One region of the Pseudomonas sp. RIT-To-2 genome, then DNA from elsewhere that is predicted to be linked to it. Evidence: predicted binding sites of a transcription regulator. Region 1 holds the regulator's gene; the other holds the start of a gene.

The links. The regulator sigma-54, encoded in region 1, starts transcription at its own class of promoters, with help from an activator protein. The targets are predictions, from matches to a motif close to ANTGGCATNNANNTTGCTNT.
Region 2: a site for sigma-54 is predicted at 2,379-2,398, ahead of QBK88_RS22620 (pilin). Genes of this name have one in related genera too.

The regions. Positions count from the first base shown of each region.
Region 1 is NZ_JAPYKM010000002.1:279,023-283,412, reverse strand. It holds gene rapZ (RNase adapter RapZ) at 1-469, opposite strand, end outside; gene ptsN (PTS IIA-like nitrogen regulatory protein PtsN) at 472-936, opposite strand; gene hpf (ribosome hibernation-promoting factor, HPF/YfiA family) at 949-1,257, opposite strand; gene QBK88_RS03250 (RNA polymerase factor sigma-54) at 1,368-2,864, opposite strand; gene lptB (LPS export ABC transporter ATP-binding protein) at 3,055-3,780, opposite strand; gene lptA (lipopolysaccharide transport periplasmic protein LptA) at 3,780-4,322, opposite strand; gene lptC (LPS export ABC transporter periplasmic protein LptC) at 4,309-4,390, opposite strand, start outside.
Region 2 is NZ_JAPYKM010000030.1:21,629-26,018, reverse strand. It holds gene QBK88_RS22640 (PIN domain-containing protein) at 1-440, opposite strand, end outside; gene QBK88_RS22635 (helix-turn-helix domain-containing protein) at 440-904, opposite strand; tRNA gene QBK88_RS22630 (tRNA-Thr) at 1,314-1,389, opposite strand; gene QBK88_RS22625 (pilin) at 1,444-1,860, opposite strand; gene QBK88_RS22620 (pilin) at 1,918-2,331, opposite strand; gene pilB (type IV-A pilus assembly ATPase PilB) at 2,557-4,257, shown strand; gene QBK88_RS22610 (type II secretion system F family protein) at 4,260-4,390, shown strand, end outside.

The DNA.
Region 1 (4,390 bases):
GTCGCAGCTTGAGGGAGTCACGCAACTGGTAGAGATTCAGATGGGTGGTGTTGATCTTGAGGTCGGCCAGGTCGGCGATCGGGCTGAGCAAGTCGGTTTCCACCCGAATCGCCTCGGCCAGCGAGCGCGAAGTGTTGCTGAGCGGGTGGCGCCGCCGTGTTTCGGAGAAACGCTTGAGCAGGGTTTCCTCGTCGGCGTCCAGGTACAACACATCACATTGGATGTGCTTGTCCCGCGCTTCCTGCAGCAACTGCGGGAAGCGTGACAGGTCGCTAGGCAGGTTGCGGGCGTCGATGGACACGGCGACCAGTGGCTGGGCCAGCTCGGTGCGTATCAATGCGCGCTCGGCCAGTTCCGGCAGCAGCCCGGCCGGCAGGTTGTCGATGCAGTAGAAGCCGTTGTCTTCCAGTACATCCAGGGCCGTGCTCTTGCCCGAGCCGGAGCGACCGCTGACGATGATCAGGCGCATGGTCAATGACCTTTCTGTTCGTCCAGAACCACTTGATAGAGTGCTTCGCTGCTCTTGGCCGAACGCAGGCGCTCACGCACGTCGGCGCGGTCGAGCATACTGGCGATCTGGCTGAGCAGCGCCAGGTGTTCGTTGGTGGCTTCCTGGGGCACCAGCAGCACGAAGATCAGGTCCACGGGGGCGCCGTCGATGGCGTCGTAGTCGATCTTGTGTTCCAGGTGCAGCAGGGCGCTGACCGGCGATGTCAGGCCGGGCAGGCGACAATGGGGGATGGCGATGCCGTTGCCAAAACCGGTGGAACCGAGTTTTTCACGGGCGATCAGGCTGTCGAACACCACCTGCATCTCCAGCCCCGGCACTTCGCGAGCAAAGAAGGTGGCGATGGTTTCGATGGCTTTCTTTTTACTGCCGCCCGGCACGTTCACGAGGGAACGGCCGGGGGTCAGGATATGTTGAAGTTGAGTCATGAGTGGGGAGGGTCAGCGGGCAGTCGCGCCTTGCAGCAGACTCTGCTGTTTTTCCTTATGCTTTTTGAGTTGGCGGTCGAGCTTGTCGGTGAGCAGGTCGATGGCCGCGTACATGTCGTCATGCTCCGCGTTGGCCACTACTTCGCCACCGGGTACGCGCAGGGTGGCCTCGATTTTCTGTTTCAGCTTCTCGACCTCCATGATGACCTGCACGTTGGTGATCTTGTCGAAATGGCGCTCCAATCGGTCCAGTTTCTCACCGATGTAAGTGCGCATGGCGTCGGTCACAACCAGTTGATGTCCACTGATGTTGACTTGCATACCGCTTTCTCCTTATTGCCAGTGCATAAAGAGACAGGTCGGATAACCTGCCACTGGAACGCTGTGGCTCATCTGGCGCGCCCACCGGCGGCGCTTGCGCGCCGCCAGGATCACATCAACCGCTTGCGTTCGCTGGACGGCGCGATCCCAAGGGATTCACGGTACTTGGCGACAGTGCGGCGGGCTACCTGGATGCCTTGTGCCTCCAGTAAACCAGCGATCTTGCTGTCACTCAATGGCTTTTTCTGATTTTCGGCGGCAACCAGTTTCTTGATGATCGCGCGAATTGCCGTGGACGAGCATTCACCGCCTTCGGAGGTGCTGACGTGGCTGGAGAAAAAGTATTTCAGCTCGTATATGCCACGCGGCGTGTGCATGTATTTCTGCGTGGTCACCCGCGAAATGGTCGACTCGTGCATGCCCACCGCTTCAGCGATATCGTGCAGTACCAGTGGCTTCATGGCCTCGTCGCCGTAGTCAAGGAAACCACGCTGGTGCTCGACGATCTGGCTGGCCACCTTCATCAGGGTTTCGTTGCGGCTTTGCAGGCTCTTGATGAACCAGCGCGCTTCCTGCAACTGGTTGCGCATGAAGGTGTTGTCGGCGCTGGTATCGGCGCGGCGCACGAAGCCGGCGTACTGAGGGTTGACCCGCAGGCGCGGCACCGCTTCCTGGTTCAGTTCCACCAGCCAGCGTTCGTTGTCCTTGCGCACGATCACGTCCGGCACCACGTATTCGGCTTCGGTGGACTCGATCTGCGAGCCAGGGCGCGGGTTGAGGCTCTGCACCAGCTCGATCACCTGGCGCAGTTCGTCTTCCTTGAGCTTCATGCGCCGCATCAGCTGGCTGTAGTCGCGGCTGCCCAGCAGGTCGATGTACTCGGCCACCAGACGCTGGGCTTCCGCCAGCCACAGGGTCTTGGCGGGCATCTGGCGCAATTGCAGCAGCAGGCACTCGCTAAGGTCGCGGGCACCAATGCCGGCGGGCTCGAACTGCTGGATGCGGTGCAGCACGGCCTCGACTTCGTCCAGCTCGATGTCGAGCTCCGGGTCGAAGGAGTCGCAGATTTCCTGCAAGGTCTCGTCCAGGTAGCCCTGGTTGTTGATGCAGTCGATCAGGGTGACGGCGATCAGCCGGTCGGTGTCGGACATGGGCGCCAGGTTCAGTTGCCACAGCAGATGGCTCTGCAGGCTCTCGCCGGCCGACGTGCGGGTGGTGAAGTCCCATTCGTCGTCATCGTTGCTGGGCAGGCTGCTGGCGCTGGTCTGATAGATGTCTTCCCAGGCGGTGTCGACGGGAAGCTCGTTGGGAATGCGTTCGCTCCACTCGCCATCTTCGAGGTTGTCGACGGTGGGTGCGGTGGTTTCCTGGTAGCTGGGCTCCTGGATTTCCGGCGTGACCTGCTGCTCGGCCTTGTCGGCCATCGGGTCGCTGTTGTCGAAATCGTCGCCTTCTTCCTGGCGCTCGAGCATGGGGTTGGATTCCAGGGCCTCCTGGATTTCCTGCTGGAGGTCCAGGGTGGAGAGCTGGAGGAGGCGGATGGCCTGTTGCAACTGCGGTGTCATCGTCAGTTGCTGGCCCATTCTTAGGACGAGCGATGGTTTCATGGCAGGGGCTTAACACCTTATTCGCCGGCGCAAAGCGCCATCCACTACAGGGCGCCGAGGCTCTCGGCTTTTGTCGTAAGCAAATTATATGCCTGAAACCGAAGTGTTTGCCTAGAGCGATGCCGCAATAAAAGCCCCGTGGGGCTAAAAAAATGCGACACGCCCAGGCATCAAGCCAAACACCTCGCCTTTACAGGCGGAACTCGTGACCGAGGTAAACCTCTTTCACCAGTTGGTTTGCCAGGATGGTTTCGGCATCGCCCTCGGCGATCAACTGGCCATCGTTGACGATGTAAGCGGTTTCGCAGATGTCCAGTGTCTCGCGAACGTTGTGGTCGGTGATCAACACCCCGATACCCTTGTTCTTGAGGTGGTGGATGATCTGCTTGATGTCGCCGACCGAAATCGGGTCGACACCGGCGAACGGTTCGTCCAGCAGGATGAACTTGGGCGCGGTGGCCAGGGCGCGGGCGATTTCCACTCGGCGCCGCTCACCACCGGACAGGCTCATGCCCAGGTTGTCGCGAATATGGGTGATGTGGAACTCCTGCAGCAGGCTTTCCAGCTCCTTGAGGCGCCCGGGCTTGTCCAGCTCCTTGCGCGTCTCCAGGATCGCCATGATGTTGTCCGACACCGACAGCTTGCGGAAGATCGAGGCTTCCTGTGGCAGGTAGCCGATACCGGAGCGTGCGCGGCCGTGCATCGGCTGGTGGCTGACGTCCAGGTCGTCGATGAGCACGCGACCCTGGTCCGCCTGCACCAGGCCGACGATCATGTAGAAGCAGGTGGTCTTGCCGGCGCCGTTGGGCCCCAGCAGGCCGACGATCTGCCCGCTTTCGATGGACATGCTGACGTCACGCACCACTTGCCGGCCCTTGTAGGCCTTGGCCAGGTGCTGGGCTTTGAGAGTCGCCATTACTTGCCCTGCTGCTGGTCGGTTTTGCTTTTCGGCTGGATGACCATGTCGATCCGTGGACGCGGCGCCGTGATCTTGGTGCCATTGGCACGGCCAGCGTTGACCACCTGCTTGACGGTGTCGTAGATGATCTTCTCACCTTCGGAGGTATTGCCGTCGTTCACCACCTTGGCCTGGTCGATCAGGGTGATGTGGTTCAGCGCCGACTGGTACTGGATGGTCTTGCCCCAACCCTGCACGATCGGCTTGTCGATGGCCGGCTTCTGCTCGTAGTAGGCCAGGTTGCCCACGGAGGTGAAGGTGTCCACGTCGCCCTGCGCGTTTCGGGTGATGGTCACGGTGTTGCCGGTGATCTTCATGGTGCCTTGGGTAATGATCACATTGCCCTTGTAGACAGCCACGCCCTGCTTGTCATCCAGTTGCGCATCGTCGGACTGGATGTGGATCGGTTGGTCGCGGTCCGTTGGCAGTGCCCAGGCGCTAACGCTCCCCAGTGCAGAGCCCAGGGAGAGCAATAAAGGGAGGGTTTTAACGAGCCTCATACAATCCTCTTACGTTGGACAGCAAGTTGATCTTGCTGTCTTTCAAATATGCCTTCATGCCCTTGCCC
Region 2 (4,390 bases), on a different contig from region 1:
ACGGCTGCTTGATCCAGGTCCCAGACGTCAGAAAGAAAGACATCGGGGTGCAAAGCCTCGATCTCAAAGCGCTTCAAGATCTCAGCGGGGAAATCCTTCAGATTGTATGTGACGATGACCGTTGCGCCGCATTTGATTGCAGCGGCCAACACATGCCGATCATCTTCGTCAGGAAGGTCAAGCCCTGGCATCAACGGCTCGTAGTCGCTCACAAGACAATCAGGAACTGCCCGGTTCATGGCCTCGACAGTACGATGAAGCTGGGCTTTCGTCAGGTCGGAACGATTTTTCAGCACATTTCGCGTCCACTCATCATGGATCTGCCCGGACCAGCGCGCACGATAGACGCCGGTCAAGGCCAAATGCATTAGCAGATCACGCAGAGGAGCTGGATACAGCACACAAGCATCATAGATAACAGTGAACGGTGAATGCCTCATTAATACCCCATATTAAGCTCTTGGGCTTGTGCAGCCAGCTCTTCCATCGCGGCTTGGCTCGCTCTGTCACGGTCGGCTTTGTAGGCCATGATATCGGTGAACTTGATGCGGCGGTGGCTGCCGGTCTTCGTGTGTGGAATCTGACCGTCGTCCAGCAGCTTGACAAGATGTGGACGCGAGACGTTGAGCAGGTCGGCGCCTTCTTGAGTCGTCAGTTCTGCGTGGATCGGCACCACCTTTACGGTGTTGCCCAAGGCCAGTTCGCTCAATATTTCCCCGAGCAATCTAAGAGCAAACGTTGGTAGCTCAACGGCTTGGCGTTGCTGGGCTTCATCAATCAGTTCAATGCGCTGAGTATCCAGCTTCGTCGAAACGAAAGCAGCAATCTGGCGGCTTGATTCAGTAGCCGCGGCGATCGCTCTCTCATCTGGAAGGACGCTTCGAGCCAGATCGGCGGTAGTCATGGTGTATCTCCAAAAGCGACTTGAAATTCCTGGCGCCTCATACGGCAGGTAGAGACGTTATAATCGAAATAAACGAAAACCACAACAAACGAAATAGACGAAACGAAGCCACGTGCTGGCCTACGCATAGCCATGAGCTGGTGGCTGGCCGCCCACAGCACCCTCAGGCCGAGGCTCCCGATGAAACTGCATCGCCGACGCGCTGGTGGGCCGCGCGCATCACGGTAGTGGCAGAGGGGTTGGCAGGTGATCGGGAGCACGTCGTGCGTGGAGTATGCGGCTTATGGCAACCCGTTCAACGTCAAGGTGGATGACCGCTGGGTCTGGTTGATCGACAATTCGAAGATGACCACGAACATTCGGAGTTCGGGACATTCAGGGGGACCATGGAGGGTGAGGCGGGGGGAGATGGTGCCGGGGATAGGAATCGAACCTACGACCTTCGCGTTACGAGTGCGCTGCTCTACCGACTGAGCTACACCGGCTTCGAGCGCTAAGCTAACATCCCAAGTACTGCCGAGCAAGATGAACAGCCGCCCTCAAGCCCCCGGGCAGCCAACAGGGGCATACACTGCGGGAGCGCTCGTCACACATGCCCAACTACCGCCAGCAGCTTTTGTCCAGCTGACGGTTTGCCCGTTTACCGCGGATGGAGCATTGGTGAGTGTGCAGATGACGGATGCGACGCCGGTAGCGGCCGTTCCGGACACCGCCACTGAGCTGCAGTTGGTTGATGAAGTCGCAGCACCTATATCTGACGCAGAAGCGATATCGTGCCCTTGGTCCAGCTCTACCTGCACCAAGGACTTGAGCATGGAAGTCTCTGTGACACCAGCTATTACCTTCGATCGAGCCAGATAGCTCGAGTAAAAGGGCAACGCGATGGCCGCAACAACTCCAATGATAGCCACGACAACCATCAGCTCAATCAGCGTAAAACCCTCCGTTTTCTTCATTACAGCTCCCTGAAAACTTCACGGGCGGCGAATGGCGCTCGCCCGTGAAGCGGTACATTACCCGGCGTTAGCAGCTGCAGCGCAACCTTTAGGCAGGTAGGTAGACGCGATAGCACTTGAGGTGCAGGTCCACCCAGTCGACGAGCGAGTCAGTAGAATAGTACCGCCAGCAATCACTGTTGGAGGGTTGACCAAGGCGCATTGAATCGTGCCGGTTACGCCGTCCGTGAAGGTGAAGGTGCAGTTCCCTGTGGAAGCCGGAGCATTGAGGTTGGTCTGGCTTACAGTAGTACCTGAATTTAGCAGATCCTCAAAACCGCTTTTGTACGACGCTGCTTCAGCCAGGCCTGCAGACACCTTCGCACGCGCTTGATATTTGGAGTACTGGGGAATGGCAATAGCTGCCAGGATACCGATGATGGCGACCACCACCATCAATTCGATCAGGGTGAAGCCCTTTTGATTTTTCATCTGTTTTCTCCAATGTGGACACCCGGCCAAACGACCTTGATCTGCAGGCAGCAATGTACGTGCCATACGCGATGGGGCGGGCATGCACAGGCACACTGGTGCTTTAGCCGCCCAGGCCTGTCGCAGAGAGATTTAAACTGACAATTTTTGTCACCAACTCATCAAAATTTGGCACCTAGACCTGACTAGGCTATAAAACACCGAATAGATGTAATCGGTGCTCCAATGAACGATATTGCCCTAAGCGGTCTTGCCAAACATTTGGTCCAGGCCGAGCTGCTTACAGACAAAAGTGCGCAACAGGCGTATCAGCAGGCTCAACGAAACCGTACGTCACTCGTACACTTCCTGGTACAAAACAAGCTGGTCTCCGGCAGATCTGTCGCTGAAATAGCATCCGAGCAATTCGGCATTTCATTTCTCGATCTCTCAACCCTTGAAAAAGACGTACAGCCGAAAGGCCTGGTCAGCGAAAAGCTGGTCCGCCAACACCGGGCGCTTCCTCTGTGGAGGCGTGGTAACAAGTTGTTTGTCGGCGTATCCGACCCGACCAATCAACAGGCAATTACCGATATTCAGTTCAGCACCGGCTTGACTACCGAAGCTATCATCGTCGAGGACGACAAGCTGGCGGACGCCATTGAGAAGCTTTTTGACCACGACACGACCGGTCTGGAGGAAATGGCTGATGTCGACCTGAACAATGTGGACGTTGAAAGCGCCAACGAACAAGATGATGAGCCGATAGCTGGCCAGGACGCCGACGATGCACCTGTTGTCCGTTTCGTGAACAAAATGCTTCTGGATGCAATCAGAGGCGGTTCATCCGACTTGCATTTTGAGCCGTACGAGAAAGTCTATCGTGTTCGGCTGCGCACAGACGGTATTCTGAGAGAGGTGGCTAAACCGCCCATCAACCTGGCAGGCCGAATTGCAGCCCGACTTAAAGTCATGGCGAATCTAGATATTTCCGAGCGCCGCAAGCCTCAGGATGGTCGCATCAAAATGCGGATATCGAAGAGCAGATCAATCGATTTCAGGGTTAATACCCTCCCCACTCTGTGGGGTGAAAAAATTGTGATGCGTATTCTTGATCCATCCAGCGCACAAATGGGTATTGACGCGCTAGGCTATGAGCCAGAGCAAAAAGAATTATACCTCCAGGCGCTGAGACAGCCTCAAGGAATGATCTTGGTTACTGGCCCAACGGGCTCCGGTAAAACCGTATCGCTTTACACAGGCCTGAACATCCTGAACACTGTTGATATCAATATCTCCACTGCCGAAGACCCAGTGGAGATCAACATGGAGGGTATCAACCAAGTCAATGTCAATCCTCGCCAGGGATTAGACTTCGCACAAGCACTGCGCTCATTCCTGCGCCAAGATCCGGACGTAATCATGGTCGGTGAGATTCGAGACCTGGAAACAGCCGAAATTGCGATCAAGGCGGCCCAAACAGGGCATTTGGTGCTGTCGACCCTCCACACCAACAGCGCTGCCGAGACGTTGACTCGATTGCAGAATATGGGAGTGGCTGGTTTTAACATCGCGACTTCCGTGAATTTGATCATTGCCCAGCGTCTTGCGCGCAAACTGTGCCCTAGCTGTAAGAAAGAAGCGGACATTCCTCATGAGACCCAGATGAAGGAAGGTTTTCCACCCCAGATGATTGGCAAATTCATCATTTACGAGCCTGTGGGATGTGCTCATTGCAATGGCGGCTACAAAGGACGTCAAGGCATCTACGAAGTGGTACGAAACACCCAAGCTCTGCAGCGCCTGATCATGGAGGACTCGAACTCGATTGACATTGCTGATCAAATGCGTGCAGAAGGCTTCAGCGACTTACGAACTTCAGGCCTGGCCAAGGTTATGCAAGGCGTCACGAGCCTTGAAGAAGTCAACCGGGTTACCAAGGACTGATGATGGCGGAGAAAGCGAGTACACCAAAAGTAATTACGTACATCTGGGAGGGCACTGACCGCAAAGGGGCCAAGGTTACCGGAGAGATGAGCGCGCCGTCGCTCCCGCTACTCAAGGCTCAGCTACGAAAACA